Regions from separate parts of the Geobacillus sp. WSUCF-018B genome, predicted to be linked through region 2. Evidence: a T-box and tRNA genes for the amino acid it is inferred to sense, from the RefSeq annotation. Region 2 holds a T-box; the other holds one or more tRNA genes.
The links. A T-box is a leader RNA that pairs with one kind of tRNA and senses whether it is charged. The one in region 2 lies ahead of ileS (isoleucine--tRNA ligase), so its partner is inferred to be a tRNA-Ile.

Region 1 (14,764 bases), on a different contig from region 2:
TTGTCTTGACAACGCTTTCAACATCATCATAAAGGAAAAAGCATAAAATCAAAATATTATGGTGATAATGGTCGTTTTGGTCTTTTTGGTCTCAAACGTTTACAAAAACTGCATCTATCGCCATAAAAGAAGCTTCCGTCACCGGAAGCTTATTCATCGGATTTCTTGATTTCATTCAAAAGTCTAGAACCGAACTGCCTCGTAAATTCCTGATACAGCGGGGCCAATTTCCGTTCCCATCTCCGTTTTTCTGTTTCCGACAGCAAATAAAGATGGACGTCCTCGCGCTGGCGCAATTCGTTCAATTCCCGTTCGTTTTGCGCCTTTGACTCCTGCAAATTCCATTGTGTTGCTTCAGCCATCGCTTCAGTGATTTTTTGCTGGATGTCTTTTGGCAAATGGTCCCAAAATGCTTGGTTCATCATCACGGCATAACCAAGGTACCCGTGGTTGCTGATGGTGATGTAAGGCTGAAACTTGTAGAAACTTTTTGAGTAAATGTTGGAAATCGTATTTTCCTGGCCGTCAAACTCATGCTGCTCAAGCGCCCGATACACATGGTCAAATGAGACAGCAACCGGTTCTCCGCCAAGCAGGCGAAACTGTTTTTCGATCACTTCGCTCGGCATAATGCGAAAGCGCAAGCCGCGGAAGTCATCAGGTGCGATAAGCGGGCGGGTGGTGCTCATCATTTGCTTAAATCCGTTGCTCCAAAGCGCCAACCCTTTGATTTTCTTCGCCTCAAGCATTCCGAGTAGCTCAGCCCCGATTTCTCCAGTAAAGACGCGGCGCACATCGTCATCGTTGCGGAACAAAAACGGCAAATCGAGCACTTGCCATTCGGGGACAAGCTCTGTCACCTTTGAAAATGATGGCGCGATCATTTGCACATCGCCGCGCAACAGCGCATCAAGCTCCTCGCCGTCCGAATAGAGCGAACCGTTCGGAAACACCTCAACTTTGACGCGGCCATCGGTCTTTTGTTCGACAAGCTCGGCAAACTTTTGCGCCGCCAACCCTTTTGGCGTGTTTTCCGCAACAACATGGCTAAAGTAAATAATAATTTGGTTTTGCAGCCCCTTTTGTTCATCATCATAAACAAGCGGCTCCCGGCCGACTTGCTGGCTCACCGCCCATCCAGCCAACCCGATGCCGGCGAACAGAAGGAGCAGCCACCATTTCCAACTGTTTCTCATCATCCACACCATTTTCGTCCTTGATTTTTTCATCTCTTTTATCATATCAGAGGAATCATGCTAAAATAAATGATAATGACTGTTTCGAAAAAAGAGGAGTCTCGCCATGAATCGGCTGCCGATCCGTTGGAAAATCACGATTTTAATTTTTGTCATCGTCAGTTTTTCGATGCTGCTGAGCGGCTTGTTTATCATCAGCGATTTTTTTCATACAAAAGAAGAAGAACTGAGCCAGCGCGCCTTGTTGACAGCGCGCACAGTGTCTGAACTGCCGGAAGTCAAACACCACATTGTCGGCGACAAGCAAAGCCGGGCGCTCGTCAACATGATCGTCGAACGGGTGCGCGTCATCCACAGCGCTGACTATATTGTCGTACTCGATATGAACAAAGTTCGCCTCTCCCACCCGCTCCCAGCAATGATCGGCACCATTTCCCACGGCGCCGATGAAGGGCCGGCATTTGCCGAGCATACGTACACCTCGAAAGCGCGTGGGGAAATCGGAACCGTGATCCGCGCCTTCGTCCCCATTATGAACAGCGATCACGAACAAATCGGCGTCGTCATCGCCGCCTACCGGCTGCCGACATTTTGGGAAGCGATGAGCACAGTAAAAGAGGAAATTGCGATAGCGATCGTTTTGTCGCTGCTCGCCGGCGGAAGCGGAGCTTGGCTGCTTGCCTCCCACATTAAGCGGCAAATGTTCCAACTCGAGCCGCATGAAATCGCCAAACTGCTTGTGGAGCGGACAGAGGCGTTTAACGCCATGCACGAAGGCGTCATCGCCATTGACAGCGATGAACGCATCACGATTTTCAACGATCGGGCGAAACAAATGCTTGGCGTCGAAGGGGATGTCATCGGGCAGCCGATCCGCTCTGTCATCCCGGATACACATCTTCCGGAAATTCTTGAGGTAAACAAACCGATTTATAATCGTGAGCTGCAAATTGGCAACTTGACGATCTGGAGCAACCGCATCCCGATCAAGGTCAACGGGAAAACAGTCGGCGCCATTGCCATTTTCCAAGACCGCACGGAAGTCAAGCGGCTGGCCGAAGAACTGACAGGAGTGAAAGCGTTTGTCCATGCCCTGCGCGTGCAAAACCATGAATACATGAACAAGCTCCACACGATCGCCGGCCTCATCCAGCTCGGCCATATCGAAAAAGCGCTCGAGTACGTCTTCCAAGTTACAGAGGAACAGGCAGAACTGACGCAGTTTTTAAGCCGCAACATCAAAGACGAAAGCATCTCCGGGCTATTGTTAAGCAAAATCCGCCGCGGCAAAGAGCTCGGCATTCGCGTGACGATCGACCGGCACAGCCGGCTGCACCGGTTTCCACCGCGCCTTGATCACCATGATTTCGTCGTGATCCTCGGCAATTTAATCGAAAATGCATTTGATTCGTTCCGCAACGTCGCCGGCCGCGAGAAGGAAGTATACGTCAGCATCGAACAAAATGAGGATGTCTGCTCCCTCTCTGTCGAAGACAACGGCCAAGGCATCGCCCGCGAACATCTCGGCCGCATCTTTGAAGAAGGCTTCTCCACAAAAGGGAGCGATGGCCGCGGCATCGGCTTATATTTAGTCAAACAAATCGTGGACAAAGGAAACGGACAAATCGAGGTTCAATCGGAAGAAGGAAAAGGCACCATCTTTACGATCACATTTGACATGTAACATAGCAAGGAAGCCTAGCGAAACAGCGCTGGTGTCTTTCTCCATCATGTAAACAGGCTCCATCCGTGCAAAGGAGGAAAAGCATGTACCGTGTACTGCTCATTGAAGACGATCCGATGGTCCAGGAAGTGAACCGGCAAATGATCGAACAAGTGGACGGCTTCACCGTCGTCGGCCTTGCCGGAAACGGTGAAGAAGGACTCCGCCTCATCGACGAGCTGCGTCCCGATTTAGCGATGATTGATATTTACATGCCGCAGCTAGACGGCCTTGAAACAGTAAAGCAAATCCGCGCCCGCGGCCATGAAGTTGACATCATCGCCATCACAGCAGCAAGCGACATTGAAACAGTGCGCCGCGTCCTGCAAAACGGCGCCTTCGATTACATTGTGAAACCGTTTAAATTTGAACGGCTCAAACAGGCGCTGGGAAATTATCGGGCGTTCCGCCAGTCGCTTGCAGAAAAGGAATCGCTCACCCAGGCAGAACTCGATGCACTGCGGCAAACGGCTGAACAACCTGCCGCCCCGCTCCCTGAACTTCCGAAAGGATTAAACGAAGTGACGTTGGAAAAAGTCGTCGCCTACTTGCGCCAGCACCGCTTCCCTGTTTCCGCCGAGGAAGTGGCCGAGGGCGTCGGCATCGCCCGTGTGACGGCCCGCCGCTACTTGGAATACCTTGAGAAAACGGGAAAAGTCGTGCTCGATGTTCAATACGGCGGCGTCGGACGCCCCGTGAACCGATACCATCTGAAAACTATATAACACGATGGTGTTTCAAGCGGCTTCAAACGAATTGTCAAAAATGGAAAGCCAGGCCCTATTATGCCGTATCCCGCACCAACAACCGAGCAGGCAGCTCTTCCTGTTTTCGCGTCACACGGCCTGTCTCCAGCCAATGGTGAAGAAGGCGGAACGCTCTTTCCCCGAGCGTAAAATGGGGGAGCGCCACGGTTGTAATGCCCATCATTTCGGCCAGCGGATCATTATCAAACCCAATGATGGCAAGCTCCTCTGGAATGCGCACTCCGATGCGTCGCGCCTCGAGCACGATTCCGGCCGCCACTTGGTCACTCGTCACAAGCAACGCGCTCGGACGCTCCTCCATCGCGATCCATTGCTCCATGACCCGCTTTCCATCCTCAAGAAATAGACACCCATCAAAAACCCAATGCCGTCGAGGAATGACGCCGACTTCACGCAACACATCCTGGTACGCCGCCGCCCTCGCTTGGCTGTTCGGCCCCGTCATTCTTCCGATGCAATAGCCGATGTGTCGGTGCCCTTTTTTGATCAAGTAGCGCAGCGCTTGGACAAACGTCTGGTAGTGATCGATATAGACGGTGAAAAAATCATACCCTTCCACCTGCTCGCATAAAACGATGGGACCGTCTTCCTGATAAGCGGCAAACGCTTCCCAGTCCACTTCATGGGAACATACGATCATCCCATCCATTTGCTTCATCCGCAGCCGTTCCAATGCCTCGAGCTCCCTCTCCACATCATAATTCGTCTGAAACAAAAGCAGTTGGTAACCATAACGAAGCGCCTCCTTGGAAATCCCTTCGATTACAGCCGAAAAATAAGGGTGGTGAATGTACGGAAGCATGACCCCGACAATCGTTGTCCTTCCTTTCGCCAAGTGAACGGCTTGAATATTTTTCGAGTAATTTAACTTCTCCACCGCTTCCCAAACCGCTTTTCGTTTTTCCTCGCTCACATATGGATATCCGTTCAACACCCTCGATACAGTGGCCACCGACACTCCCGCCTCTTTCGCCAAATCGCGGATATTCGCCATGTTCCCCACTCCCCTAAAAAAGACTTGCTTTGAAACGCGTTTCATACATTATGTTGATTCTGCCATCTAGTATACATGAGGAGGGAACCACATGCTTTACGGATTTGCTTTACTCGCTCTTCTAGCCGCCGCCGTGTGGGGCGGTGCGCATATCGCCCTTCATCATGCCAAAGAACAGACAAAAACAAACAAGCCGAAAAAATAGGGAACGCAGTCTGTTTGTTTCCACCGTTTCAATTGGTATAATGAGCGGTAATATGAAACGTAAGGAGGGATGAACATGAATCGATACGGGAAGCTGTTATTTTCCCTCGCTGTCACCGCCGCCTTGCTTGCCGGTTGCGGCACAGAGGCGCCCGCATCAGAAGGGACGGCTGCGAAAGAAAAACAATCCGCAAGTTCGGACGAGAACTCCGCCAACACGCAAACAGCCGAGCCAAAGAACCAAGAAGCTCCCCCGGTTGATGAACAACATCAAGCAGGAGGTGGACAAAGCGGGGCGACAGGGGATGAAGCTGCTTCTTCCCGTCCAACAACTTCTTTGTCTTACCAAGTCGGAAATCAAACAGTCACAGGGACAGCAACGTTGACCACAAGCGACAACCAGCATTTCTCCCTCTACGTGCTGGACGGTTGGACGCTGGATGCCGAAGAGCCGCATGCTGATGTATTGCTCCACGGTAAGTCGTTCGCCCGCATTCGCTTGCTTTCAGAGGGGGAAACAAACTACGAGCAGCTGGCGAAAGAACATGCCCAAGCGATCGACGCCAACGCCGCCCGCCAACAAACGAACGGATTGCCTAAGCCGTTCGCTGATGCGGTTTGGTACACTGCACAAGCGGACGGCGCCACCGTTCATGTCATCGCCAGCGCCCAACCAGCGCCAATGCTATTGACCGTGCACGCTCCACGCAACGAAGACGTGCTTGGCGCCGTGCTCGCCATGGCGGCGACGCTGCAAAAGCAATAACTTATTTTAGGGAGGGCGATTGCCCTCCCTTTCCAAAAAGAAAAACCCCCTTTTTTCAGCTGCCAGAGGGTCAAACGAGCTGCTTGCTCTCTTCTTTGCGGAAAAATGTTTTCATCGCGTGGAACACATCTGATTTTTGCTTCAAAATATAATAGCGGAACTTTTCATCCTTAATATTGCGATACGCCGACATGAGCGTGGAATGGCGGTTGTACTGGTTGACTTCCCCATACCCAAACATGTTCGACACTTTCATCAGCTCTTGAACAAGCTTCACACAGCGGGCATTGTCCGATGTCAAGTTGTCGCCGTCGGAGAAGTGGAACGGATAAATGTTGTAGCGCGACGGAGAATACTTCGTTTCGATCAGTTCCAGCGCCTTGCGGTAGGCGGATGAGCAAATCGTCCCGCCGCTTTCCCCTTTCGTGAAAAATTCATCCTCGCTGACAACTTTCGCTTCCGTATGATGGGCGATAAAGGCGATGTCGACTGTTTCGTACTTCGTGCGCAAAAAACGCGTCATCCAAAAGAAGAAACTGCGCGCCATGTATTTTTCCCACATGCCCATCGAGCCGCTTGTGTCCATCATGGCCAAGACAACGGCCTTCGATTCCGGCTTGACGACTTCATTCCACGTTTTAAACTTTAAATCTTCGCGGTAAATCGGGTAAAAGCCTGGTTTGCCGCTCATGGCGTTGCGCTTGAAAGCGGCGAGCATCGTCCGCTTTTTATCGATGTTCCCCATCAACCCGGTGCGGCGAATGTCGTTAAATTCGATATGTTGAACGACATTTTGATCCAGTTCTTTCCGCTGCAAGTTCGGCAGCTCCAGTTGGCTGAAGAGCGCTTCTTCGATTTCCATCAACGACACTTCAGCTTCGTAATAATCTTGGCCCGGCAAGTCGCCGGCTCCTTGGCCTTTCCCTGGCCCTTGCCCCTCCCCGCTTCCGTCTCTGGCCACGACATCGCCGACTTGGCTGTCTCCGTTTCCTTGGCCGACATGTTTGTTTTTCTCATAGTTGTAGCGAATTTTATATTCATCCAGCGAGCGGATCGGAATCTTAATTACATCGCGTCCGTTGGACATAATGATGCTTTCTTCCGTAATCAAATCCGGCAAATTGTTTTTGATCGCTTCCTTTACCTTTTCTTGATGCCGCTTTTGATCGTCATATCCTTTGCGGTGGAGGGACCAGTCTTCTTTCGATACAACGAAATTCCCTTTCATATTTTCCCCTCCTTTGTTAAAATGGTTCTCACACTTTTCACTTTCCCGCATATACTTATGTTGGCGTCATCAAAACGGACCATCACTATGCCAAGTTGTTTATTTTATCCTATGCAAAAATTCAAAATAATTGACAGATGAATGCCGAAAATAGAAAAGCGAACAACGGACGGACAAGCCCGATTATCGATGCAAAAAAGCATGCCCCGGCGCTCGAGGCATGCCTAGCGGTTCAACAAGCTGCCGACATAGCGTAGCAATTCATTGGCCGACGTGGAGTTGTACCCGTATTCATCAATGAGACGCGCGACGACTTCATTGATTTTTTTCAACTGCTGCTCATCCGGTGTTTTCGTCGACGTTGTAATTTTCACAATATCTTTAAGATCGGCGAACAGTTTTTTCTGAATCGCTTCGCGCAGCCGTTCATGCGAGTTGTAATCAAATCGCTGCCCTTTGCGTGCGTAGGCGGAAATGCGGATTAAAATTTCTTCCCGGAACGCCTTTTTCGCATTTTCCGAAATGCCGATCTGTTCCTCAATCGAGCGCATCAGCTTCTCATCCGGATTCATTTCCTCTCCGGTAAGCGGGTCGCGCAGTTTCGTTTTGTTGCAATACGCCTCGACGTTGTCCAAATAGTTATCCATCAATGTTTTCGCCGACTCTTCATATGAGTACACGAACGCCTTTTGCACTTCTTGCTTGGCGATTTCGTCATACTCTTTGCGCACAAGCGAAATGAAGTTCAAGTACCGCTCGCGGTCTTCCTTCGTGATCGACGGATGCTGATCCAACCCTTCTTTCAACGAACGAAGCACATCAAGCGCGTTGATCGACGGCACTTCTTTCCGAATGATGCAAGCCGAAATGCGGTTGATGACATAGCGAGGGTCAATGCCGCTCATTCCTTCGTCGGGATGTTCTTTTTTCAACTCTTCAACGTCCACTTCGTTGAACCCTTCGATCATTTCCCCATCGTATAGACGCATTTTTTTCAATAAATCCACATCCGGCCGCTTTGACTCTTTCAGCCGAGTCAAAATCGTGAACATAGCGGCGATCCGCAATGTATGCGGGGCGATATGCACATCGGCAACATCGCTTTCACGAATCATTTTTTCGTAAATGCGTTCTTCTTCGGAGACGCGCAAGTTGTACGGAATCGGCATCACGATAATGCGCGAGTGAAGCGCCTCATTCTTTTTGTTCGCAATGAACGACCGGTATTCCGTTTCATTTGTATGGGCGACGATCAGTTCATCCGCACTGATTAACGCAAATCGTCCCGCTTTGAAATTGCCTTCCTGCGTCAGCGACAGCAAATGCCAGAGAAACTTTTCATCGCATTTCAACATCTCTTGAAACTCCATAATGCCGCGGTTCGCCTTGTTCAGTTCGCCGTCAAACCGATAGGCGCGTGGGTCAGACTCAGAACCGTATTCGGCAATCGTCGAGAAATCGATGCTTCCGGTTAAATCGGCAATATCCTGCGATTTCGGATCAGATGGGCTGAACGTCCCAATGCCGACGCGACGGTTTTCCGAGAAGAAAATGCGTTCCACCAGCACATCTTCAATGCGGCCGCCGTATTCTTTCTCGAGCCGCATCATATTGAGCGGTGACAACTCTCCTTCGATGCGAATGCCGTATTCACGGTAAAAATCATCGCGCAAATGGTGAGGAATGAGGTGAAGCGGATCCTCGTGCATCGGGCAGCCTTTAATGGCGTACACCGCGCCGCGGTCCGTTTTGGAATACTCTTCAAGGCCACGCTTTAGAAGCGTCACGAGCGTCGATTTCCCACCGCCGACCGGACCCATCAGCAGCAAAATTCGTTTCCGCACATCCAACCGTTTCGCCGCTGGGTGGAAGTATTCTTCAACAAGCCGTTCGAGTGCTTCTTCGAGTCCGAACAAGTGCTGGCTAAAAAACTTATATCGTTTCCTTCCGTTCACCTCTTCGACCCCGGCATCTTTAATCATATTATAAACGCGCGAATGGGCCGATTGGGCCACCCACGGCTTTTCTTTTAAAATCTTTAAATACTCCGCGAACGTCCCTTCCCATTTCAGCTTTTCTTCTTCTTCCCGGTACCGTGCGATCTTTTGTAAAATATCCATAAAGGACCTCCTCACCCTTGGATGTCTAACAGCAAGATTATTACAATTTATGCGAGGATGTCCCGTATCATTCGCCGCAAAAAAAATTTTGTCTCTCCGTCCTAACTTGTTCTCATTCACATGCTTGGCCATATTCGCTATAATAAAGGGGAAACGCATACCACTTTCATTGCAAGGGAGGAAAAGCGATGCGCACATTGCTTATGTTAGGGGTTATCATTGCGTTTTTGACGGCCATTTTCACCGCCGGCTACGAGGACAAACCGGGCGTTAAACAATAAGGCACAAAAAAACGACCTCCGCAACGAAGGTCGTTTTTTTGTTTACGAAAGCCCATGAAACCGTTGCTGGCGCAGCGCCTCGTACACTAAAATCGCCGCCGTATTGGATAAGTTCAGCGAACGGACTTTGTCGTTCATCGGAATGCGCAGGCAACGGTCCATATTGGCTTCAAGCAGTTCTTTCGGCAGCCCGGTCGTTTCACGGCCGAACACAAAGAAAATATGTTTTTCCGTATCGCTGAAATCAAACGAATCGTAGTATTGGCGGCCGAATTTCGTAATAAAGTAAAATTCGCCATGCGGAAACCGGGCAAACAGTTCATCGAGCGAATCGTAATACGAAATGTTGACGTACGGCCAATAGTCAAGGCCGGCGCGCTTTAACATTTTATCATCCGTTGAAAACCCAAGCGGACGAATCAAGTGAAGCGCCGTATCCGTAGCCGCGCATGTGCGGGCGATATTCCCGGTATTAGCCGGAATTTCTGGTTGGTACAGTACTACATGAAGCGGCATTCCGTTCACCTCAGCAACATCGTTTATTTACGGTCAATGATGTGAAAAAATTTATACCGAATGTTTGGCGTATAGGCGCTTGAATCTTCATACGACCAGTAACGCATGCGGCTGTTTGTCGTATGGGCGTTTACAAGCGGCATGCCGTCTTTGTCTTTCGCCACCACGATCGTCGTATGGTCGAAGCGGCCGTCTCCTTGAAAATCATAACAAATGACATCCCCTGCCATCAATTGTTCCGGCTCGGCTACTTCGACCGCCTGCAGGCCGATGCGCGCTCCGCTTAAATACCAGCGCAGCGAATGGGCGACCGCCCAGCTGTAACTCCAACTGTTGTTTTGACACCACCATCCCCGCGCCCGGTTCGGATAGCCGGTCATCGGCGCTCCGCCCGCATACAAACATTGGGAAACAAAATTCGTGCAATCAACGGCAAAGGAAGGAAACGCCGGGTTATGGCGGTTCCACCACATTTCTGCATACCGCACCGCCTGTGCACGATCATATTGGTAAAACAACCGCTCGCCCGTCCACCGTTCACGCTCAACGCGCGGTGCTTCAACGCGATCCCCCATCCGGCTGATCTGCTGGTCATCAACCAACTCACCACCCAAAAAGCGGGCGCGACGTTCCTCAACCTGCTCCTCTATATACAGATCAACCCCATGCTTAATGAGAAATTGATAGTGGGCCATATAAGCAATCGTTGTCTCCCGCTCGACGGCCTGCCTGCCGACAATTCGTCCGCGGATCGTGCACCGGACGATTTCCGCTCCTCGTTTGTCGCACAGTTGCTTCTTGCGTATGATTTCTTCATCTTGTACGCGTGGTTCTGATACAAACGAACGGGCCCGCTCATCGAGCCACTGTTGCAACTGCTTTTTCATGCCGCTCCCCACTTTCTTTTTGTTACTACCTTATGTAGGGAGGCGGAGGTTCTTTCCCTATTCCTTTGTCTCAGACAACAGTTTCAGCCCTTTGTCAATCTCGGCGATTACATCCATGTCCGTCTCGGTTTGTCGTGCCTCTTCCAAATGAGGCTTGGCGGTTGCATCCCCGATTTTCCCAAGCGCCCATGCCGCTGTCCCGCGGATGACCGGGCGGCTATCTTCTTTTAACAACCGGAGTAAACGCGGCACTGCCGTCCGGTCTTTGTAGTGAGCGAGGGCAATAATCGCATTGCGCTGAATCGGTTTTTTCCCGCGCCATGAACCGGCCATCGCACCAAACTTCTCTTGAAACTCACGGTTCGTCATGTCAAGAAGCGGAACCAGCTTCGGTTTGGCCGTCTCCGGATCCGGCTCAAATTCCGGATGCAAATGGAAATCTTTCCCCTTATTTTCTGGACAGACTAATTGGCATGTGTCGCAACCATACAATCGGTTGCCAATTTTCTCGCGGAATTCATCAGCCAAAAACCCTTTCGTTTGCGTTAAGAATGAAATGCATCGTTGTGCATTCAGCTGTCCCCCTTGCACAAGCGCCCCCGTCGGACAGGCGTCAATGCATTTCGTGCACGTCCCGCACCGGTTTTCAACTGGCTCATCTGGAGGAAACGGAATGTTGGTGATCATTTCCCCAAGATACACGTAGGAGCCAAACTCTGGGGTAATGATCGAACAATTTTTCCCGCTCCAGCCGATCCCAGCCCGTTCTGCCACCGCGCGGTCAGCAAGTTCTCCCGTATCCACCATCGATCGCACGCGGGCGGATGGCACCTTTGCCAGCAAAAATTCCTCCAGCTTCTGCAAACGTTCCCGCAGCACAACATGGTAATCCTTTCCCCACGATGCACGGCAAAACAGGCCGCGCCGCTCCGTTTTCGTCCCGCGCGGTGCATCCTTCATTTTCGACGGATAAGCGAGGGCAATGGCAATGATCGATTTTGCTTCTGGAAGAAGCAATGAAGGATTCGTCCGCTTCTCAATATCCGGCTCTTCAAATCCCGACTGATACCCGAGCTCCTGTTGGCGGCGCAGCCGCTCTTTCAACTCGACAAACGGGTCGGCGCTCGCAAACCCGATTTTATCGATGCCAATCGATCGGCTGTACGCAATCACTTCCTCTTTCAACGCCATCATATCCATCGTTTTCCCTCCTTTCAACACATATGGTAAAATAAAACGCGAGGTGATGAACATGCCATATATCGTATCCGAACAATTAAAACAACGCCTTCCTTCAGCCAAATTCGGCATCATCCGCTACCGCCATATCGACATCGGCGACTCGCCGCAAATGCTAAAAGGGCGGCTTGAGCTGTTTCAAGAGTCCATTTACATAGAGCTGCAGGAAAAACCGATTGCCGACATTCCCGAGCTCGCCGAATGGCGCCGGACCTTCAAACAAATCGGCACCGATCCAAGCCGCTACCGTCCGTCCAGCGAGAGCTTATACCGGCGCATCCAGAAAAAAAACTTTCTCCCTTCGATCCACTCCGCGGTCGACGTGAACAATTTCTTTTCTCTTTATTACAAAATTCCGCTCGGCATCTATGATCTTGACCGCATCGAAGGGACAGTGACCATCACAATAGGCACAGAGCAAGACGAATACATCGCCTTAAACGGCCGTTCCGTCAACTTCGCTGACAAACTTGTCAGCAAAGACGAACGCGGCCCGTTTGGCAGCCCGATCGTCGACTCTGAGCGCACGGCGGTAACGAGAGAGACAAAAAACGCCCTGCAAATCGTTTATTTCCTTCCGTCGATGAGCGAAGACGCCGCCCGCCGCCAACTTCAAGCCATTCAAACAATGTTTGTTCAAATTCATGGCGGCGAGGCCGACGCGCAATTGCTGTCATAAACTACGGAAATGCTGTCTGCCATCAGCTTCCCGCCGGGAAGCTTCCTTTATCCAAGCGGTGCGGTCGATGGCTGGCAGCTTGAAAAACAAAACAAAAAACGCAATGCCCCGTTCGCTGACGAAACGAAACACTGCGTTGTCCCCAACCCTTAATATACATTGGCTATTATAACAAAAAAGAGCCTAGACAGCAAGAAAAAAACGCAAAAATCGACAAAAAAAGATTGCAGAAAAAGGCACCAGGTTGTCTGGTGCCACTAACCAGTGACCCGTACGGGATTCGAACCCGTGTTACCGCCGTGAAAGGGCGGTGTCTTAACCACTTGACCAACGGGCCGCTTATGGCGGAGAAGGCGGGATTTGAACCCGCGCGCCGCAAAACTGCGACCTAACGGTTTAGCAAACCGTCCCCTTCAGCCACTTGGGTACTTCTCCATCCAATGGCTCCGCAAGTAGGATTCGAACCTACGACCTACCGGTTAACAGCCGGTTGCTCTACCACTGAGCTATTGCGGAATGATGAGTAAGAAACCTAGCACAATACTTGCCCTGTCCCTTCCTCTGCCAGCAAATTCAAGGAAGCTAGATGCGTCGGGACAACTCGAAGCATATTCGACGATGCACCTGCTCGTCGCTGAGCTATTGCGGAATGATGAGYAAGAARCCTAGCACAAAACTTGTCCTGTCCCTTCCTCTACTAGCGAATGCAAGGAAGCAAAATGCATCGAGGCAAGCGGAACCATGCACGCACAAGAACGTTCATTAAGTATTATAACGAATCATCTGACAATATGCAATGGAAAATGGTGGGCCTAAGTGGACTTGAACCACCGACCTCACGCTTATCAGGCGTGCGCTCTGACCAGCTGAGCTATAGGCCCATCAAAAGCGGGTGATGGGAATCGAACCCACGACATCAGCTTGGAAGGCTGAGGTTTTACCACTAAACTACACCCGCATAATATTTGGCTTAACATCCGCCACGCTACTTCCATGCCCCTTCCTCTACCAGCTGGTTCACAGAAGCCGGATGCGTCGGGGCAACTCGAAGCCAATTCGATGATGCCGATGCTCGTGGCTGAGGTTTTACCACTAAACTACACCCGCATATAAAATTTTAAAGAAGAAAAAGGGCGACTAGTGGGAATCGAACCCACGCATGCCAGAGCCACAATCTGGTGCGTTAACCACTTCGCCATAGCCGCCATATTTCTGGTGCCGGCTGCAGGACTTGAACCCGCAACCTACTGATTACAAGTCAGTTGCTCTACCAATTGAGCTAAGCCGGCACATTTAACATGAACTTGAATGTGAACTACCCGCCACCTACGCTTCGCTTAGAGGTGGAGGCTTCAAGCGACTTGTGCGTGTTCGCCGAACGGTAAGCCACACACAAGAACCCTTTACGCTTCCCTTCGTTCCGAAGGTGTCCGTTCTAGCCATATTCTTCATCTCCCACTCACCGGGTTACATCCTTCGCGTTCCTTGAGGTGGGAGACTTCTTTCGGAAATCCGTTAAATGGCGGAGGAGGAGGGATTCGAACCCCCGCGCGCCTTGCGGCGCCTCTCGGTTTTCAAGACCGACCCCTTCAACCACTTGGGTACTCCTCCAAAAAGAAACTTAGCAATGGTGGACCTTGTAGGACTCGAACCTACGACCGGACGGTTATGAGCCGTCTGCTCTCACCAGCTGAGCTAAAGGTCCGATAATGGTGGCGGTGGAGGGGATCGAACCCCCGACCTCACGGGTATGAACCGTACGCTCTAGCCAGCTGAGCTACACCGCCAAATCAAAATATTAGTGGTGGAGCCTATCGGGATCGAACCGATGACCTCCTGCTTGCAAAGCAGGCGCTCTCCCAGCTGAGCTAAGGCCCCATGGAAAATCGGGAAGACAGGATTTGAACCTGCGACCTCACGGACCCGAACCGTGTGCTCTACCAAGCTGAGCTACTTCCCGATGAACGCGCTCGAGAGGATTCGAACCCCTAACCTTCTGATCCGTAGTCAGATGCTCTATCCAATTGAGCTACGAGCGCACGTGCCGAGGGCCGGACTCGAACCGGCACGGTAGTTACCTACCCCAGGATTTTAAGTCCTGTGCGTCTGCCAATTCCGCCACCCCGGCGGGCGAGTGGAGCGGAAGACGGGGTTCGAACCCGCG
Region 2 (14,764 bases):
TCGCGGATGCGGGCTTGCAGCCGTTCCATCTGTTCTTTCCGGTCCGGCACCGGATTTGTGTTCGGCATGGCGGCAACCGTCGTAAAACCGCCTTTCGCCGCGGCGAGCGTGCCCGTTTCAATCGTTTCTTTCGCCTCGCCGCCTGGTTCGCGCAAATGAACGTGCAAGTCGATCAAGCCGGGGACAATAAGTTTGCCGCTGACATCGATCACTTCTTCCCCATCGGCTGCAAGCGGCTGTTCATGACGGATCGCCGCAATGTTCCCTTGTTCCATTTTGATATGTGTCCGTACCAATTGTCCGTGTTCATTGAACGACATGCCATTTTTCAACCATACGGCCATATTGCATTCTCCCTTCCATTGCCCGTTTTAAGACCGCCATCCGCACGTAGACGCCGTTTTCCATTTGTTTAAAAATGCGTGACGGTTTCGCTTCGACCAGTTCGCTCGCAATTTCGACCCCGCGGTTGACCGGCGCCGGGTGCAAGATGATGGCGCCCGGCTTCATCTGCCGCGCCCGTTCGAGCGTCAGCCCGTATTGTCGGTGGTACTCTTCTTTTGTCAATCCCATTTTTTCGGCGTGGCGTTCATGCTGGATGCGCAGGAGCATGACAACATCGGCTTTCGCCACCGCCTCGTCGAGATCAACATACGTTCCGTGCACGTTCGTCTCGTCTTTCCACTCGTCCGGGCTGGCAAACAGGACGTTCGCGCCGAGTCTTGTCAATACTTCCGCATTGGAACGGGCAACGCGGCTATGGCGGATGTCGCCGATGATCGCGACCGTCAGCCCGGCAAACGCACCGAACTCTTGGCGAATCGTGAGCAAATCGAGGAGCGATTGGGTCGGATGGTGCCCGCAGCCGTCACCGGCGTTAATGATCGAAACGCCAACCGAATGGCGGAGCGCCTCGAAATAGGCATCTTCGTGATGGCGGATGACAACAGCGTCAACACCGATCGCTTCCAACGTTCTTACCGTGTCGTACAGCGTTTCCCCTTTTTGCACGCTCGAGTGTTCAGGGTCAAACGGAATGACGTGAAGCCCTAACTTTCGTTCCGCCATCTCGAAGCTGCATTTCGTGCGCGTGCTCGGTTCGAAAAACAAGTTGGCCACATACATCGGCGCGGCCGGGCGCCAAGCGCGGCCGCGGCGGAACGCTTCCGCTTCATCAAGCAGCCGGGTGATGTCGGAAAGCGGCAGTTCGCTCAATGTAAAAAGATGGGTCATTGGCCTCTCTCCCTTTCTTTTTTTGCAAAAAAACACCTTGCCGGCTGGGCAAGGTGTGACGATCAGCGCATGGCAGAACCGGAGAAGGTGCACTCCGGCCCTGGATGCGCCTGTTTTCACACCTTTTTAAGCCTCACGGGACTTAATTAAAAGGTGTTTTGTATTCGATTTAGGCAACATGGCCGCTGTCGTTTTCAGCTTCAAATAAGTTTTCCGCTTCTTGCGGACGCCCCGGCAGCACTAAGTTGAGCAGGACGCCGACAATCGCCGAGAGCGCCATCCCGGTAATTTGGAAGCTGTCGCTGATTTTCAGCACCGCTCCGCCGATGCCGATCACCAAGATAACCGAGGCGATGACCAAGTTGCGCGTCGCGCCGAAGTCGATGCGGCTGTCAACGAGCATCCGCAATCCGGACGAGGCGATGATGCCAAACAGCAAGATCGACACACCGCCCATGACTGGCGTCGGAATCGAGCTGATCAGCGCCGTGATTTTGCCGACGAAGCCAAAGGCGATCGCGATGACCGCCGCGCCGGCGAGCACATAGACGCTGTAAACCCGGGTGATCGCGAGCACGCCGATGTTTTCCCCGTACGTCGTTTTCGGCGGGCCGCCGAGCAAGGCGGAAATCATCGTCGCTGTTCCGTCCCCTAAAATCGAGCGGTGCAGCCCCGGTTTTTGAATGAGGTCGCGGCCGACGACTTTGCTTAACACAAGCTGGTGGCCGATATGTTCGGACAAGGTGACGATCGCCACCGGCACCATGAGCATGACGATCTCGGCAGTGATGCGCACCGGATAATCGGCAAACGGAATCAAGAAATCCGGCCATTCGAACCATTTGGCCGCCGCCACTTTCGACAAGTCAACCAGTCCGACAGCGAGGGCGTAAACGTAGCCGACAACGATGCCGACAAGCACTGGAATCAAGCTCAACATGCCGCGCGCAAGCACCGAGCAGACGATCGTGGCCGCGAGCGTCACAAGCGCCACCGAGAAATGGAGCAAGCTGTATTTGCCGTCCGGGCCGTTCATCGCCATCCCGACCGCCGTGCCGGCTAAGCCGAGACCGATGACGATGATGACCGGACCGACGACAACCGGCGGCAATAGCTTCATCACCCAGCGGTAGCCGGCTTTTTTAATGATGAGGGCGACAACCCCGTACACCAATCCGGCGAGGAAGCTGCCAATCATCGCCGCTCCCGGGCCGCCGGCCGTTTTCGCCGCGATGATCGGCGCGATGTAGGCGAACGAGGAGCCAAGATACGCCGGCACCTGCCATTTCGTAATGAGCAAAAACGCCAATGTCCCGAGCCCGCTTGTGAGCAAGGCGATCGACGGATCCAACCCGACTAAGTACGGCACTAAAATCGTCGCCCCAAACATGGCGAACAAATGCTGCAAGCTTAACGTCACCCATTGCCCCACAGTCGGGCGGTCTTGAATATCCAACACCGGTTTGTTCATCTTTCGCCTCTCCTTTCGCCAAATGAGCGAAGTTCGTTTTTTAGTGTGCACAAAAACACCCTCTTTGCCCATGAAGGCGCAAAGAGGGTGCAGAAACGCCCGAAACGATTCCGCCCCTTTTGCAGCCTCACGGGACTGCGCTTAAAAGGGAGCTGTTTTATTTCTCATGAATCGACACTTGGTCAACGCCGTCCACTTCGGAAAGCTCGACGACAATCAGCTCCGAACGGGAGGTCGGCACGTTTTTGCCGACGAAATCAGCGCGGATCGGGAGTTCCCGATGGCCGCGGTCGACAAGCACGGCGAGCTGGATGCGCGACGGGCGGCCCAAATCCATGACCGCATCCATCGCCGCCCGCACCGTCCGGCCGGTAAACAGCACATCATCGACTAAAATGACATTCCGCTCGCTCACCGGAAACGGCACGTTCGTTCCTTTCACAAGCGGTTCATGGTCGTCCGTCTTCACCGTCAAATCGTCGCGGTACAACGTAATGTCCAACTCGCCGACGGGAACGGACGCCCCTTCGATGTGCTCGATCCGCTCAGCCAAGCGGCGCGCCAAGTAAATGCCGCGCGTTTTAATGCCGACCAATAGGCAATTTTCAATACCTTTGTTCCTCTCGATGATTTCGTGGGCGATGCGCGTCAAGGCGCGGCGAATCGCCTGTTCATCCATCACGACCGCCTTTTGCATTCCGTCCACCTCCTAAAAGCGCATGCACGCCGCGGCCAGCGTGTTTCCGCAGGCGGCGCGCCAACCAGGCCGTTCCCGCCTGTTTTCATAAAAAAATCCCCCGCCTGTGAAGCGGGGGATGGCGCGCTTATCGCCAAACAAGATGGGCATACATCGCCCTTCTTTGTCATTCCGACCCCTTTTCAGCCTCACAGGACTGAACTTAAAGGTTCCTGTTCACTTGTTTTCATTGTAAAGCGGCTGCGTCCGTTTGTCAATCGTTTTTTCGCAGCCAGTCAAGCAGCTCGGCAAACTCCGGCGGCAACGGCGCTTCGAATTCCAAATACTCGCCGCTTCTCGGATGACGGAAGCCGAGCACCCCGGCGTGCAGCGCCTGGCCGTCGATCGGGAGCGTCTTTTTCGGCCCGTATTGCGGGTCGCCAGCGAGCGGGTAGCCGATGTATTTCATATGGACGCGAATTTGGTGCGTCCGCCCCGTTTCCAGCTGGCACTCCACATACGTATACTGGCGAAACCGCTCGAGCACGCGGAAATGGGTGACGGCTTCCTTGCCGTTTTCTTCGGTGACGGCCATTTTCTTTCGATCGCGCTTGTCGCGGCCGATCGGGGCATCGATCGTCCCGTAATCGTGTGGAATGACGCCGTGGACGATCGCCTTGTAGCGGCGCGTCACCGTTTTGTTCACGAGCTGCTCGACGAGCGAGCGGTGGGCGGCGTCGTTTTTCGCCACCATCAATAGTCCTGATGTGTCTTTGTCAATCCGATGGACGATGCCGGGGCGAAGCACGCCGTTGATCCCGGACAAGTCGCGGCAATGGGCGAGAAGCGCATTCACAAGCGTGCCGCGCATATGCCCGGGCGCCGGGTGGACGACCATGCCGCGCGGTTTGTTGACGACAAGGACATCCTCATCCTCATAATAAATGTCAAGCGGAATCGGCTCCGGCTCGACCTCGAGCGGCTCCGGCTCCGGCGGTGAAACGGCGACCGCGTCGCCTGCCTCGCATTTGTAGTTCGCCTTGACCGTCTCGCCATTGACGGTCACAAGCCCGCTTTTGATCCATTGCTGCACTTGCGAACGCGACCATTCCTCATTGAGCGCCGCGATCACTTTATCGATCCGCTCGCCGTCATATTCGTCTTCGATGTGAAACGTGATCGTGTCCATCTACTCATTCCCTTTCTCTGGTGTCGCGAAAAAAAACATATGGACAAACAGCAAGATGACGCCGACGGTCAGCGCCGAGTCGGCGATATTGAACACCGGAAAGCTGTACGTGCCGATGTACGTATGAATAAAGTCGACCACTTCTTTCCGGAATACGCGGTCGATAAAATTGCCGATCGCCCCGCCGAGCATCAGCCCAAGCCCCACGCCGGCCAGGCGCTCGGAAGGCTTCAGGCGGCGGATGTAAATCACGATCGCCGCCACGACAATAACCGTAATCAAATAAAAGAGCCAAAACTGCCCTTCCAGCATGCCCCACGCCGCGCCGCGATTGCGGTGCGACGTAATATAGAGTACATTGTCAATGACCGGGATGCTTTCCCCAAGCCGCATATAGCGGACGACAAGCCATTTCGTCCATTGATCGAGGATGATGACCGCCGCCGCGAGCCAATAGTATGCCACCGTGCCAAATCCCCCTGTCCTTCTCATTCATCCTTTTTGCATTGTAGCATAATTCGCCATGGCAAACAAATGAAGCGGCAAGGCCGCCAGGAAGGCAGCCTGCCGCTTTTGTTATGCCGAATAATGTTCGTTCACAATGTGCGCGCAGCGCGGACAAAGCGTTGGATGCGACGGATCGGCGCCGACTTCTTTCGTCACCGTCCAGCACCGCTCGCACGTCTCGCCTTCCGCCGGGCGGACGAGGACGGCTACGTGGTCGAGCCGCTCGGCTTCGGCCGGTGCGGCGTCATACGGCTCATCGGCAACGGAAAACGCGGAAACGATGAGAAGCTGGCGCAAGTCGGCATCAAGCGACGCCAACAGCTTCCGCGCCTCGTCTTTCGGGTAGACCGTGACGCTCGCGATCAGCGATTTGCCGATCACTTTTTCGTTGCGCGCGTTCTCGAGCGCTTTTAACATGTCATCGCGCACGTCCATAAACGCATCCCATTTCGAAAGCAGCTCTTCTTCGCCGTCGATCGCGATCGGCTCTGGCATATCGGTGAGCTGGATGCTTTCGACGTTTTCTCTTCGATTCGGGATATGCTCCCACACTTCATCGGCCGTGTGCGGCAAAATCGGCGCGATGAGCTTCGCCAATGCGACGACCGTTTCATACAATACGGTCTGCACGGCGCGGCGGGCGCGGGAATCGGCCGCTTCGATGTACAAAATGTCTTTCGCCATATCCAAATAAAATGCGCTCAGCTCAACGGTGCAGAAATGGTTCATCTCATGATAAACAGCAGCAAAATCATAGCTGTCATACGCCTTTTTCACTTTAGCGATGAGTTTATTTAATTTCGCTAACATGTAGCGATCGACTTCGCCAAGCTCCCCAACCGGCACAGCGTTTTGATTCGGGTCAAAATCAAACAAGTTGCCGAGCATAAAGCGGAACGTATTGCGGATTTTCCGATACACTTCGGACACTTGTTTTAAAATGTTATCGGAAATGCGTACATCCGCCTGATAGTCAACCGAGGCGACCCAAAGGCGTAAAATGTCGGCACCGAGCTGTTCCATGACTTTGGCCGGCACGACGACGTTGCCGAGCGATTTGCTCATTTTTCGCCCTTCGCCGTCTAAAACGAAGCCATGGCTTAACACCCCTTTATACGGTGCTTTTCCGGTGACGGCAACGGCTGTAGACAGCGACGAGTTAAACCAGCCGCGATATTGGTCGGACCCTTCCAAGTACAGATCAGCCGGGCGCGCGAGATCATCGCGTTCGACCAACACGGCTTGGTGCGACGAACCGGAGTCAAACCATACGTCCATAATGTCCGTTTCTTTCGTAAAGATGCCGTTCGGGCTGGACGGATGGGTGAATCCTTCCGGCAGCAAGTCTTTCGCCTCGCGCTCAAACCAGACGTTCGATCCGTATTGGCGGAACAAGTTCGACACATGCTCGATCGTTTCATCGGTGATGATCGGTTCGCCGTTTTCGCCGTAAAAAACCGGAATCGGCACGCCCCAGGCGCGCTGGCGGGAAATGCACCAGTCGCCGCGGTCGCGCACCATGTTGTGGATGCGGATTTCCCCCCATTCCGGAATCCATTTCGTGTCTTTGATCGCTTGAAGCAGCTCGCTGCGGATTTTATCGATCGACGCAAACCATTGCGTTGTCGCCCGGAAAATCGTTGGCTGCTTCGTCCGCCAGTCGTGCGGATACGAGTGGGTGATAAACCCAAGCTTCAGCAAAGCGCCGGCTTCCTCAAGCTTCTGTGTAATCGCCTTGTTGGCGTCTTCGTAAAACATTCCTTCAAACCCCGGCGCTTCGCTCGTCATATAGCCGCGCTCGTCGACCGGGCAAAGAACGGGAAGCCCATATTTTTGCCCGACGAGAAAGTCGTCTTCCCCGTGGCCCGGCGCCGTATGGACGCAGCCCGTGCCGGCGTCGGTCGTGACGTGTTCGCCGCAGACGACAAGCGAGTCGCGCTCATAAAACGGATGTTTCGCGACGACGTATTCAAGCTCGTTTCCTTTGACCGTTTTGACGACCGACCATGCGTCCCAGCCGACTTCGTTCGCCACCGACTCGACCAGGGCAGCAGCGACCACGTATTTTTGTCCGTTTGTTTCCACGACATGGTAGTCCAGCTCCGGATGGACGGCGATCGCCAAGTTCGCCGGAATCGTCCACGGCGTCGTCGTCCAAATGACGATTCGCTCATCGCCCTCAAGCACGCCTTTGCCGTCTTTCACCGGGAAGGCGACATAAATCGACGGCGAACGCTTGTCTTTATATTCGATTTCCGCTTCAGCGAGCGCCGATTCGCTTGACGGGGACCAATAGACCGGCTTCAACCCTTTGTAAATGAGCCCTTTTTTCGCCATTTCGCCGAACACTTTAATTTGCTGGGCTTCGTACTCCGGCTTGAGCGTAATGTACGGGTTGTCCCAGTCGCCGCGCACGCCGAGCCGCTTAAACTGCCGGCGCTGGTTGTCGATTTGCTCGTACGCGTATTGCTCGCACAACTTGCGAAACTCGGCGACGCTCATCGATTTGCGGTCGACACCTTGCTTCGCGAGCGCCGTTTCGATCGGCAAGCCGTGCGTATCCCAGCCCGGCACGTACGGCGCGCAATAGCCGCTCATCGATTTGTAGCGGACGATGATGTCTTTTAAAATTTTGTTCAGCGCATGGCCCATATGAATATCCCCGTTGGCATACGGCGGGCCGTCATGCAGCACGAACAACGGACGCCCTTTCGTCCGCTCTTGCACTTTCCGGTAAATGTCCATCTCTTCCCATTTTTTTTGCATTTCCGGCTCCCGCTTCGGCAAGTTACCGCGCATCGGGAACTCGGTTTGCGGCATAAGCAGCGTCTCTTTGTAGTCCATCTTCGCTCCTCCTTCAAGCATCAAATCAAAATAAAAAACCGTTCTCCCCCGGCAAGGGACGAGAACGGTCTCGCGGTACCACCCTTCTTGGCCATGCAAACGACGCACAGCCCACTTTTCATTCGTAACGGGAATGACGCGCCATGGCCTACTGGATGTTCGGCATGGAACTCCAGGGTGATGTTCACTCTTGCGCCGATGCCGGGCTTCCACCATCCCCGGCTCGCTGCGACCGGCCGTTCAAGAGCTACTGTCCCTTTCATCGTCGATGACTATTTCACTATTCATCCGGAAAAAAGCCAACCGCCTCCCACGGCGGCTGGTGCGGTGATTTTTGCCAATGATTATACCCGACATGGCCTCGGTTCGTCAAGGCTGAGACAACGGCTCTTTCGCCTCTTCTTCGAGATCAGGCGTCTCGTATTCCATCAACTCGTCCCAGTCACGGCTGTTGATCATATCGAGCTGCGCCTCAACGAGCATGCGGAAGCGAGCGCGGAACACTTTCGACTGCCGCTTGAGTTCTTCGATTTCCAGCGCGATTTTCCGCGATTTGGCCAGCGCGTCGCCGATGATGCGCTCCGCGTTTTTCTCCGCTTCTTTAATGATCAGCTTCGCCTCTTTTTGTGCGTTGCGCTTCACTTCTTCCGCTGCTTCCTGAGCCACAAGAATCGACTTATTTAACGTTTCTTCAATGTTGGAAAAGTAATTCAATTTTTCCGTCAGTTCGGCCACTTTTTCTTCCAGCTGCTTTTTTTCACGGATGAGCATTTCGTAATCTTTAATAATTTGATCCAAAAACTCATTCACTTCATCTTCGTCATACCCGCGAAATCCGCGGCTGAATTCCTTATTGTGAATATCCAATGGCGTTAACGGCACAATGGCCACCTCCGTCTCCATCATTCCTTTTCTTCCTTCATTCGACACGATCAGCCCATTTCCTGCTGCGATTCGATTATTTTTGACGGCCCAGCCGGATGCGCCAGCGTTCTTTTTTCGTCATCCCCTCGACGGAAAACAGCTTGCAGCGACCAAACCCGCGCGCCGACAGGACATCGCCCGGCCCGCATACAAAATCGGGCTTGTCCACCACCTTCCAGTTCACTTTGACGAGCCCGCTTTCAATGAGCGTCTTCGCTTTCTCGCGCGCGAGGCGGAACGCCTGGGCAAGCACCGCATCGAGCCTTAGAGAAGACACCGTGACCGTTCCTTCCTCCCACGTTTCGGCAAGCGGCATGGCAGCTGACAGCGGCAACAGCTCAAGCGAAACCGGCGCTTTGCCGATCGTCCCAACATGGAGGCGAATGTAATCGGCCACCTCGGCGGCGGCAAAAAATTGGATCTCTCCTCCTTGGACGAGAATGTCGCCGAACTTGCCCCGCCGCAAGCCGAGCGACATGAGCGCTCCTAAGACGTCGCGGTGTTCAAGGGAAACGAATTTGCCTGGATAGCGGACAGCGAACAAGGCGATGTCATAATCCTCCTCATTCGGTTCGAAATACGGCGGATACAAAAGCGCCCGCTTCCGCTCGACAAACAGAGCGCCGCCGAAAAAGGACACGCGCACGTCTCCGTCGCTGCCGACGATGCTTTGCACGATTTGCTGCTCGCGCGGATCAAGAAAATCGGTCAGCTTCGGAGCGTACTGATGTTCTACCATTTCCTTCCATTCCATTACATGATCGATGAATTGATGTTCCTCTTTGCGGAAGTGCTGATACAGCTCCATTCCCATTCACCTTGCCTCATAAAGAAAGGAACCCGGAACGGATTCCTCCCGCTATTCCGCCCGCCTGCGCCTGGGCCAAACGATGCGCGCTCCGTCCGGCTGCTAAAACTGCGCTTCGAGGATGTCAAACAACGCATACAGCCCTCTTGTCGCAAATTCAAGGACAATAAAGGCGATGATCGGAGAGATGTCAATGATGCCAAGCGGCGGAATGACGCGCCGAAACGGTTCCAAATACGGCTCGCAAATGGCGGCAAGCATTTGTCCGAACCGCGTTTCGCGCGCATTCGGAAACCAAGACATCAAAATGTAAATGATCAAAGCGTATGAGTATACTTGAATCAAGGTCGTTAAAAACGTAAGCACATAATCCAACGGCTACCACCTCTTTATCGGTCTGTCATCCTCGCCGTCAAGCGAAATCGCGCCGCTGACGTCGACGTTGTCCGGGGTGCACAAAAAAATTTTCGTGCCAACTTGCTGAATGTCGCCGCCAATGGCGTACACCGTGCCGCTTAAAAAGTCGACGATCCGCTTCGCCTGCTCATGCTGGATGCGCTGCAAATTGACGATGACCGCCCGCCGGCTTTTTAAATGATCGGCGATTTCCTGCGCCTCCGCATACACCCGCGGCTCAGCGAGCACGACTTTCGCCGATTTTTGCACGCTTTGCAAGCTGACGACGTTCGCCTTGTTTGCCGCCTTCAGCAGCGGCGCCTCCTCTTCCGGCTGCGGCGCTTCGTATTCTTCTTCATAGTCTTCGTAATCTTCTTCTAAAAAATAATCGCGAAATTTTTTCATCAACCCCATCAAGTTCACCTCCTACAATGATCCGACAAGCGCGCTGCCGATGCGCACAAACGTCGCCCCTTCCTCAATGGCGATCTCGTAATCGTTCGACATGCCCATCGACAGCTCCGTGCACGGCGCATGCGGCCAGCGGAGCGCCTGAACGCGCTCTTTCAAGACCCGCAATTGCCGGAAGCAGGCGCGCAATACCGCCTCGTCATCCGTATGCGGGGCCATCGTCATCAATCCGACGACCTCAAGGTGCGAAAACGAACGGAGCTGATCGATGAACGGGACGGTCTCGTCAGGAGAGAGGCCGTGCTTCGTCGCTTCTCCCGATACATTCACTTGCACAAAACATTTCACCGGCCGCACCGCCCGCTTTTCAATTTCTTTCGCCAGCGACAGGCGATCAAGCGAATGGATGTAATCGACTTTATCGATAATGTCCTTCACCTTGCGCGACTGAAGCGTCCCGATAAAATGCCACACCGCCTGGTCCCCGATCCGTTCATACTTTTCAAGCAGCTGGCCGGCGCGGTTTTCGCCGAGGTCGGCAATGCCGGCGTCAAGCACATGAAGCGCCCTTTCGGCATCAATATATTTCGTGACAGCAACGATGCGTACGTCGGCCGGATTGCGGCCGACGCGGGCGCAAGCCGCCTCGATGCGCTGGCGAACGGCTGCCAAGTTGTCGCGTACGGTCATGCTGTTTCCTCCCTTCGGCCGATAAACGCCAACATCCGCCCTGTCGTCCCACGGTCGCGGCGGTGGGAAAAAAACAACGTCTCCTCACAGCTTGTACAGCGTTCCGATACATAAATATGGCGGTCTGGAATCCCGGCGGCCGCAAGCTGCAGCCGGTTGGCCTCTTTTAAATCAAGCGCATACTGCCCTTGGCTTGTTTCGCGCCACGGCAACGGGCCGCCCGCAGGAAGAGTCGGACGCAGGCCATCGATCACCCGGTCATCAACCGTGTAACAGCATGGGCCAATGGCCGGTCCAATCGCGGCATAGATGTCGGACGGGGCAATGTGTTCGCGCTCCTGCCAAAGCCGCACCATGTTTTGGACAATGCCGCCCGCCGTCCCCCGCCAGCCGGCGTGGGCAAGGCCGACTAGGCCCGCCGATGGCGCGATAAAATAGACAGGCACACAATCAGCAAAACAAAGTGCGAGCAATACCCCCGCCTCATCCGTATACAGCCCGTCGGCCCCCCGGACCGCTGCAGCGAAGTCGTGCGCCCCGCTCCCCCGATCGCCTTTCGTCACTTTCCGAATCACGGCGCCGTGCACTTGCTCACAGCACACCCAATGATCGAGCGGAACAGAAAGCCATTCGGCCAGACGGCGGCGGTTGTTGACGACATGCATGCGATCGTCGCCGACATGCAGCCCCATATTCAGCGAGGCGAACGGCCCTTCGCTTTCTCCGCCTTGTTTCGTTGTCAACCCGGCGACTGCTCCGGCAAACGGGGGCGCCCCGCAGCGGAGCCATCCTTGAGCTTCTTGTTGAAAAATGTCCGGCATTCGCGTCAACCTCACGCTGTTTTTGTAGGTTTTTATCACTTTTTTTCCTATTTTATCATAGTTTGTTTGTTTGTGATAACCTTTATTTGCGATTTTGTCGAAACATTGGTGCAATCCCGCCACTCAATATGCCGCTCGTTGCGCGGGCCGCTCAGTCGGCATCATGCAGGCGGACTAAAATGACATCCGCTCCGATTTTGACGATGTTTTGCCACGGAATGACGACCGCTTCTTCACGCCCGAACAACCCGAGCATCTTTCCGGAGCCTAAAATAATGAGCGACCGGATTTTGCCTGTATCTAAATCGATGTCAATATCCCCGATGTTGCCAAGCTTCTTCCCGTTGGCCACATTGACGACATCTTTCGTTTGAAACTCGGAAATTCTCATCACGGTTCAGTCCCCCGCCTTTCCTCTCCTCTTTTTCATCTATATGACGCCGCCCAACCGGTTATGTGCCAAAGAAAAAAAGGCTGCCCCAGCAGCCGTTCACACTTGGATGTTTTTATTCATTTGCCGGATCGCTGCCTTTTCAAGCCTGGACACTTGCGCCTGGGAAATGCCGATTTCCTCGGCGACTTCCATTTGCGTCTTTCCTTGGAAAAACCGTTTGCGGATAATCATTTTCTCTCGCTCATTCAACCGCCTCAAGCCCTCTTTCAATGCGATTTCTTCAATCCATTGGCTGTCGCGGTTGCGCTCGTCGCTCAGCTGATCCATCACGTAAATCGGGTCGCCGCCGTCGTTGTATATCGGTTCAAATAAGGAAACCGGATCTTGAATGGCATCAAGGGCAAAAACGACTTCTTCATGGGCGACGCCAAGCTCTTTCGCGATCTCTTCCGTCGATGGTTCTTTCGCCGTCTCGCTCATGAGCCGCTCCCGCACTTGCAGCGCTTTGTAAGCGATGTCGCGCAGCGAGCGCGAGACGCGAATTGGATTGTTATCGCGCAAGTAACGGCGGATTTCGCCAATGATCATCGGCACCGCATAAGTGGAAAATTTCACATTTTGGTTGAGGTCAAAATTATCAATCGATTTCATGAGTCCGATGCAGCCAACTTGAAATAAATCATCAACAAACTCGCCGCGGTTGTTAAAGCGTTGAATGACGCTTAACACGAGGCGTAAGTTTCCGTTTACCAATCTTTCCCTTGCTTCCAAATCCCCTTCATGCATCCGGCGAAACAGCTCCCGCATTTCCTCGTTGTTGAGGACGGGAAGCTTTGAAGTGTCGACGCCGCAAATTTCGACTTTGTTCCTCGTCAAGTTGTTCCCTCCCATCAGGAGATGCTAAGTCGTCAGTTTTCAGTATCTCCCTGGGAGGGAAAAATATGCACAGCCTGTCCGAGCGAAAAAAAGCGGCGGAGCGTCCACTCCCGCCGCTTGCTACATCATTTTGTTGAACTCTTTGCGCAACCGTTTAATGATCCGCTTCTCGAGCCGCGATATGTACGATTGCGAAATGCCGAGCAAGTCAGCGACATCTTTTTGCGTTTTTTCCTCTCCTCCTGACAAACCAAAGCGCAATTCCATAATCTGCTTTTCACGGTCGCTCAGCTGGTGCAAGGCGTTTAGCAGCAGCCGCCGGTCGACGTCCGCCTCCAAATCCTTTGTAATGACGTCGTCTTCCGTTCCCAGCACATCGGACAGCAGCAGCTCATTGCCGTCCCAATCGATATTGAGCGGTTCGTCAAACGACACTTCCGCCCGCACTTTATTGTTGCGGCGCAAATACATTAAAATTTCGTTTTCAATGCAGCGTGATGCATAAGTCGCCAGCTTGATTTTTTTCTCCGGGTTAAACGTATTGACCGCTTTGATTAAGCCGATCGTTCCGATGCTGATCAAATCTTCGATGTGAATGCCGGTGTTTTCAAACTTGCGCGCAATGTAGACGACAAGCCGCAAATTGCGTTCAATGAGCAGCGACCGCGCCGTCTCATCACCGGTGGCCAGCCGTTCGATCAACTGCTCTTCCTCTTCTTTCGTCAACGGCGGCGGAAGCGCCTCGCTGCCGCCGATATAGTAAATTTCGTCGGCCTTCAACCCAAGTTTGGCCAGCAGCTTATACAGCCAATACATGAACCGAAGTTTCCATCTTTTCATCAAAATCCCCCTTCTAAACGGATAAAACGCGAGTATGATATAGTAACGACCTATGAAGCGGTCAGCTTTCTTCCCGCCTGCACCATTTTCGGATGGATGATGCAATCGTATTCTCCGTCGGCTGAAAGCGGGTCTGCACTTAAGGCCATAAGCCCATGTTTCACCTCAAGCCACTCGTTTTCGTATGACAGCGCGATGCGGTCTAGTTTTACCGCCATCATCATTTGCGGGCCGCTGCCCACTGCGCGGTATGGAATGAGACGAAGACGATGGGCCCACTGTTCGGGCGGGTCGTCAACCGTCATGGCTGCCATATAGGCCATCAGCTCTTCGGGCAGCACGTCCTTCGCTTTTTCCCGGTCCACGATCATCACCGGCGTTTTGGACACTGGGTCAAACAGCTGGTTGCCGCTGTCGATGAGCCCTCTTAGGGCAAGGGGCCGGCCTTCCCAAACAGCAATGACATCCACAATATGTTCGAAGCGCAATTTTTTCTCGCGAATCTGTTCCACACGGCGGCGGGAAAAAAGCCACAACACCGGAAACCCGACGAGGACAAACAGCCAGCTCACCGGGTCGCCCGCCCCGGGGGGATGCATCATCAATAATCCGTTCTGCACGGACAGTTGCTCGGCGAAAAAATAATGAACCGCCAGCATGCCGCCCCCGACAGCGAACGTGGCA

Region 1: it encodes a tRNA-Ile, which carries the amino acid that the T-box ahead of ileS (isoleucine--tRNA ligase) is inferred to sense. The anticodon was not compared.

What each region holds. Positions count from the first base shown of each region.
Region 1 is NZ_PIJF01000013.1:47,265-62,028, forward strand. Features, by position in the region: gene CV944_RS05935 (TRAP transporter substrate-binding protein) at 150-1,196, opposite strand; gene CV944_RS05940 (ATP-binding protein) at 1,303-2,880, shown strand; gene CV944_RS05945 (response regulator) at 2,964-3,644, shown strand; gene CV944_RS05950 (LacI family DNA-binding transcriptional regulator) at 3,703-4,680, opposite strand; gene CV944_RS05955 (hypothetical protein) at 4,961-5,650, shown strand; gene yhbH (sporulation protein YhbH) at 5,721-6,878, opposite strand; gene CV944_RS05965 (PrkA family serine protein kinase) at 7,103-8,998, opposite strand; gene trmL (tRNA (uridine(34)/cytosine(34)/5-carboxymethylaminomethyluridine(34)-2'-O)-methyltransferase TrmL) at 9,322-9,795, opposite strand; gene CV944_RS05975 (amidase domain-containing protein) at 9,819-10,682, opposite strand; gene queG (tRNA epoxyqueuosine(34) reductase QueG) at 10,740-11,882, opposite strand; gene CV944_RS05985 (B3/B4 domain-containing protein) at 11,935-12,600, shown strand; tRNA gene CV944_RS05990 (tRNA-Glu) at 12,866-12,937, opposite strand; tRNA gene CV944_RS05995 (tRNA-Ser) at 12,943-13,035, opposite strand; tRNA gene CV944_RS06000 (tRNA-Asn) at 13,042-13,116, opposite strand; tRNA gene CV944_RS06005 (tRNA-Ile) at 13,405-13,481, opposite strand; tRNA gene CV944_RS06010 (tRNA-Gly) at 13,488-13,558, opposite strand; tRNA gene CV944_RS06015 (tRNA-His) at 13,733-13,805, opposite strand; tRNA gene CV944_RS06020 (tRNA-Thr) at 13,814-13,889, opposite strand; tRNA gene CV944_RS06030 (tRNA-Ser) at 14,121-14,211, opposite strand; tRNA gene CV944_RS06035 (tRNA-Ile) at 14,229-14,305, opposite strand; tRNA gene CV944_RS06040 (tRNA-Met) at 14,311-14,387, opposite strand; tRNA gene CV944_RS06045 (tRNA-Ala) at 14,403-14,478, opposite strand; tRNA gene CV944_RS06050 (tRNA-Pro) at 14,487-14,560, opposite strand; tRNA gene CV944_RS06055 (tRNA-Arg) at 14,566-14,639, opposite strand; tRNA gene CV944_RS06060 (tRNA-Leu) at 14,643-14,728, opposite strand; tRNA gene CV944_RS06065 (tRNA-Gly) at 14,736-14,764, opposite strand, start outside.
Region 2 is NZ_PIJF01000003.1:67,893-82,656, reverse strand. Features, by position in the region: gene CV944_RS02080 (dihydroorotase) at 1-344, opposite strand, end outside; gene CV944_RS02075 (aspartate carbamoyltransferase catalytic subunit) at 307-1,233, opposite strand; gene CV944_RS02070 (solute carrier family 23 protein) at 1,403-2,704, opposite strand; gene pyrR (bifunctional pyr operon transcriptional regulator/uracil phosphoribosyltransferase PyrR) at 2,862-3,401, opposite strand; gene CV944_RS02060 (RluA family pseudouridine synthase) at 3,655-4,569, opposite strand; gene lspA (signal peptidase II) at 4,570-5,061, opposite strand; gene ileS (isoleucine--tRNA ligase) at 5,146-7,920, opposite strand; T-box leader at 7,972-8,192, opposite strand; gene CV944_RS02045 (DivIVA domain-containing protein) at 8,290-8,802, opposite strand; gene CV944_RS02040 (YlmH family RNA-binding protein) at 8,879-9,652, opposite strand; gene CV944_RS02035 (YggT family protein) at 9,755-10,027, opposite strand; gene CV944_RS02030 (cell division protein SepF) at 10,031-10,462, opposite strand; gene CV944_RS02025 (YggS family pyridoxal phosphate-dependent enzyme) at 10,475-11,149, opposite strand; gene pgeF (peptidoglycan editing factor PgeF) at 11,146-11,970, opposite strand; gene CV944_RS02015 (YlmC/YmxH family sporulation protein) at 12,122-12,364, opposite strand; gene sigG (RNA polymerase sporulation sigma factor SigG) at 12,461-13,240, opposite strand; gene sigE (RNA polymerase sporulation sigma factor SigE) at 13,361-14,080, opposite strand; gene spoIIGA (sigma-E processing peptidase SpoIIGA) at 14,131-14,764, opposite strand, start outside.